Regions from separate parts of the Streptomyces sp. SM18 genome, predicted to be linked through region 2. Evidence: riboswitches for the same ligand, from Rfam matches in the RefSeq annotation. Region 2 holds a riboswitch; the other holds the start of a gene.
What was found. A riboswitch is a leader RNA that binds a small molecule or an ion and turns the genes downstream of it on or off. The one in region 2 is predicted to bind cobalamin.
Positions count from the first base shown of each region.

Region 1 (2,385 bases), 5.5 Mb from region 2:
CGGCGGCGCGGGAGGCCGGCGCGCACTGAGCCCGCGCGCCCTCCCCAGGGACGCGCGTGTGAGACTGCGTACCATGACCGCACAGCAGCGCCGGATCCTCGTCATCGGTATCGGAGCGGGCGACCCGGACCACCTGACCCTCGCCGCGGTGAAGGCCATGCGGCGCACCGACGTCTTCTTCGTCGTCGGGAAGGGGCCCGAGAAGGCGTCACTCACGGACCTGCGGCTCCGCATGCTGGACGAGCACGCGCGGATGCCCTACCGCGTCGTGGAGACCGACGACCCGAGCCGGGACAGGCGCCCGATGGGGCGCGGTGACTACACCCTGGCCGTCGACGACTGGCGTACCCGTCGCGCGGACCTCTTCGAGGCCATGCTGCGTGACGAGATGACGGCCGAGGAGACCGGTGCCTTCCTCGTGTGGGGCGACCCGTCCCTGTACGACAGCACGCTCGGCATCCTGGCCGACATCGAGGCGCGTGGCACCGTCTCGCCGGACGTCGAGGTCGTTCCCGGCATCAGCAGCGTCTCCTCGCTCGCCGCCCGGCACCGCATCCCCCTCAACCAGGTCGGCCGGCCGGTGCACATCACTCCCGCCCGGCGGCTCTTCGACGTCGGCCAGAACGACGACGGCGACATCGTCGTCATGCTCGACGCACACGAGTCGTTCTCCCGGATCGAGGGGGAGGGCGTCTGGATCTACTGGGGGGCGTACCTCGGTACGCCCGACGAACTGCTGGTCGCGGGACCGCTGCGGGACGTGGCGGACCGGATCAGGCGGTTGCGGGCCGAGGCGCGGAGCCGGCACGGCTGGATCATGGACACGTACCTGCTGCGGCTCGCGGACGCGGGGACCGGACCGACGGCACCGGTGACACCCGGGGAGCCGGGCGGCGACGCGTAGGACAAGCTCCGGCACCTGCCGCGGTACGGCCCCGTCCGGCTGACCTGACGGACCCTGACACGGGTGCTGGATTTACTAGGACGTCCAACTATAGAGTGGCGGGTACAAGGCCCGCGGTGCAGGGAAGCCGGTGTGATTCCGGCACGGTCCCGCCACTGTGACCGGGGAGTACGCCGTCGAGCAGGACGCCACTGACGAGCAGGATGTCGGGAAGGCGGACGGCGCACGCTGATCCGGGAGTCAGGATACCGGCCGCGGGACGTTCCGTGTTGTCCACGAGGATGGAGCTGACACGCATGGCACAGGTGTGTACCCACGACCCTGGTGAGCCCGCCGTCTGACGGGACTTCGGCCCTATGCGATCTCGCGCCCCCCGGCGCCCGTACGCCACCCGCGTACGTGTGCGGGCTCGGCGCGCCGTCCCCGGATCCCTCCTGACGAGAGCAGGCAGTCATGGTCCGCGAGCAGGAACGCGCCTCCGTGCGCGAGTTGACCCACTTCATCGGCGGCAAGCACACCCCGGGAACCTCGGGGGCCCACGGCGAGGTGTACGACCCGAACACCGGCGAGATCCAGGCCCTCGTGCCCCTCGCCGACCGCACCGAGACGGAGGCGGCCGTCGCCGACGCCGTCCGCGCCCAACGCGAGTGGGGCGGGTGGAACCCGCAGCGGCGCGCCCGCGTCCTGACGCGGTTCCTCCAGCTCGTCGAGGGCGAGAAGGACGCGCTGGCCCGGCTGCTGTCTGCCGAGCACGGCAAGACGGTCGCCGACGCACACGGTGACATCCAGCGTGGTCTGGAGGTGGTCGAGTTCGCGGCGGGGATCCCGCACCTGCTCAAGGGCGAGTTCACCGACAACGCCGGCACCGGCATCGACGTCCACTCGCTTCGCGCCCCGCTCGGCGTGGTCGCCGGCATCACCCCGTTCAACTTCCCGGCGATGATCCCCCTGTGGAAGGCCGCACCCGCACTCGCCTGCGGCAACGCCTTCATCCTCAAGCCGTCCGAGCGCGACCCGTCGGTTCCGCTGCGGCTCGCCGAACTCTTCCTGGAGGCGGGCCTGCCGCCCGGCGTCCTGAACGTGGTCAACGGGGCCCGCGAGGCCGTCGACACCCTCCTGGAAGACCCGCGGGTGGCGGCCCTCGGCTTCGTCGGCTCGACACCGGTCGCGGCGCACGTCTACGCCACGGCCGCCGCCCACGGCAAGCGCGCCCAGTGCTTCGGCGGGGCGAAGAACCACATGATCGTGATGCCGGACGCCGACCTGGACCAGGCGGTGGACGCCCTGATCGGCGCCGGGTACGGCTCGGCCGGCGAGCGCTGCATGGCGATCTCCGTCGCGGTCCCGGTCGGCGAGGACACCGCCGACGCCCTCGTGGCCCGGCTCAAGGAGCGCATCGGCACCCTGCGGATCGGGCGCGGCGACGACCCCGACGCCGACTTCGGCCCCCTGATCGGCCCGGACGCCGTCGACCGGGTCCG
Region 1 is NZ_CP029342.1:7,409,466-7,411,850, forward strand. Features, by position in the region: gene B9S64_RS32765 (CoA ester lyase) at 1-29, shown strand, start outside; gene cobF (precorrin-6A synthase (deacetylating)) at 74-904, shown strand; cobalamin riboswitch at 995-1,176, shown strand; gene B9S64_RS32775 (CoA-acylating methylmalonate-semialdehyde dehydrogenase) at 1,358-2,385, shown strand, end outside.
Region 1: another riboswitch for cobalamin. It lies ahead of B9S64_RS32775 (CoA-acylating methylmalonate-semialdehyde dehydrogenase); the one in region 2 lies ahead of B9S64_RS08635 (prenyltransferase/squalene oxidase repeat-containing protein).

Region 2 (2,385 bases):
AGGAAGCCGATGCCCGCCCCGAAGGCGAGTCCGATGCCGACGAGCCACCAGACGCCGAGTCCGCCGTCGCCGCTGCTGGTGTTCTTCGGCGTGGAGTCGGTCGCGGTCGGGGACGGCACGGCGGTGGCGGCGGGCGCGGGGCCCGTCGCGTTGAGCTGCCGTACGAGGTCCACGCCGCCGAAGTCACGGGCGTCGGTGCCGGTCGCGTGGGCGGCGAGCACCAGTTGGGCGGTGGCGGCCGGGCCGCCCTCCTTCGCCCAGCCCTGGGCGTTCTTCTCCAGGTAGGCGACCGCCTTCGCCGCCTTGTCCTTGTGGCCGGACGCGGCCAGCGCGACGACCGCGTCGGCGGTGTTGCCGAAGTCGGGCTGTGGGTCGGAGTCCTCGGCGCCGGGCATCGGCGGGGTGTCCAGGTGGCCCGACCCGGCGAGCGCTCCGGCCAGGTAGAAGGCGCCGTTCTGCGCGGACTGCTCGGGGGTGAGGCCGGTGCCCTTGTGGCAGACGGGGTCCTTGACGGCGTTGGAGTTGCCCGTCGCCATGCCCTTGCCCATCGCGCCGAGCACCGCGGCGGCGGTGGCGTCCGCGTTGGCGGTGAGCGTGCCGTCCTTGTCCGGCTGGTAGGCGAACGCCCCGCCGTCCTCGCCGCCGCACGGCAGGGCGAACGACTGGAGCGCCGTGTACGGCGTCTTGCCGTCGGCGGTGGTGAGGTCGGCCAGCGGCACCCCGGCCCTGGCCAGGGCACCGATCACCACGGCGGTGGAGTTGGCGTCGCTGGGGCTGCCGGGGTTGTAGCCCCAGCCGCCGTCCTCGTTCTGGACGGACTTCAGCCAGCTGACCCCGTTGTCCACGGCCGGGCGGTTGGTGCCCAGCTCCATCAGCGCCTGGATCGCGGCCCCGGTGGCGTTGGTGTCGGCCAGCGTCTCGGCGTCGCAGGGGCGGGAGGCGTCCCGGTAGGCGGCGAAGGCGCCGCTGTCGCACTGTTGGCCCACGAGCCAGTTCACCGACTCGGTGGCGGGGGTGACCAGCTCGATCCGCTGGGCCAGGAAGGCCATCGACTGGCGCCACACGCCGTCGTAGGTCGGGTCCTTGGTGCCGTACAGGCCTGCGGGCAGGTCGGTGGACGGGGAGGGGGACGGGGCGGCGACCGCGGTGGGGGCGGTGGCCGCACCGAGCACGGCGGTGATCGCGAGCGCTGCCGCGCGGCGGCGTACGGTCATGGCTTGGGTGGGCCTCTCCTGCGAGGGCCGGGCACGGGCGCACGGATGGCGCCGGGCTCCGGCCCCGTGTACCTCGACGGTGCCGCCCACCGGGGTTCCGGTGGCACGAGCCGGTCACGCTGACGTGCGGGGCATTCCGACTGGCCACCCGGCGGGGGGAGGACACGGCTGCGGGTCAGTGCCGGATTCGCACCGGCTTCCCCCCGTACGGGCATGAGGACGACCCGCTCACTCTACCGGGGGCGGTGTGAGCGCGGGCCGGCCCCCTGCCGCCGTACCCGGCGGTCCGTGGCGGCGAACCATGGGTGGGGGCTTCACAGCAGGTCAGGGCACATGCGACACTCCGGCGGAAATCACACGGGCGGTGCCCGTGGAGCGGGTCGAGACCGGGCGGGAAGCACCTGTGCGCAGAGGAAGAACGGCGGCCGTGACCGTCGCCGTGAGTGGGTTCATGAGCGTGGCCTCCGGCTGCGGGCTCCTCGGGCAGGAGGCGGGCGCGGCGAAACCCTCGCGGGTGCCGCCCGCCCCGTTCACCGGGGAGACGGTGGCCGGGGAGATATCCGCCTACACCACGGCGGCCGGGCTCCCGGAGGGTGACACGTCCCTGGACGGTCTGCCGGAGGGCGGCTGGCGGGCGTGCGTCGTGCCCTGGTCCGGGCAGGTGCCCGAGGACGTGGCAGCCGCCGGTTTCGAGGGCACGGAGGAGCGGCTGCGCTCGCACGACTGGGAGATCGTCTCCAGCCACGCCGAGGGGGAGGCGGTCTTCCGCACCTTCGCCAAGCGGGGCTGGAAGCTCTACGCCCGCTCCTGGGCGCTGCTGGGACCCGACCGTACGCGGAGCGTCACGTTCACCGGCGTCGAGGACGGCTGCGAGGTGCCCGGCGAGGTGCGGGACGAGTACACCGACCCGGCCGCGCCGTGAGGGGGCCGCTCCGCCGGAACCGTGGGCGGGGAGAGCGCGTCGTGGGAGGTATGGACCAGCCGAACCAGGGCTCCGCGGGGTGCCTGCTCGCCGTCGCGGGTGCCGCGATCGCCACCCTCGCCTGGGCGCCGCTCGCCCGTGTCAGCGTCACCGGTGGTTTCGAGCAGTCGCGCCGCGACCTCAGCGTGCTCTACGTCGATCTCCCGCTGATCGCCCTCGGCGGGGCGCTGCTTCCGCTGCTGGTCTGGA
Region 2 is NZ_CP029342.1:1,942,406-1,944,790, reverse strand. Features, by position in the region: gene B9S64_RS08635 (prenyltransferase/squalene oxidase repeat-containing protein) at 1-1,214, opposite strand, end outside; cobalamin riboswitch at 1,323-1,445, opposite strand; gene B9S64_RS08630 (hypothetical protein) at 1,642-2,136, shown strand; gene B9S64_RS08625 (hypothetical protein) at 2,187-2,385, shown strand, end outside.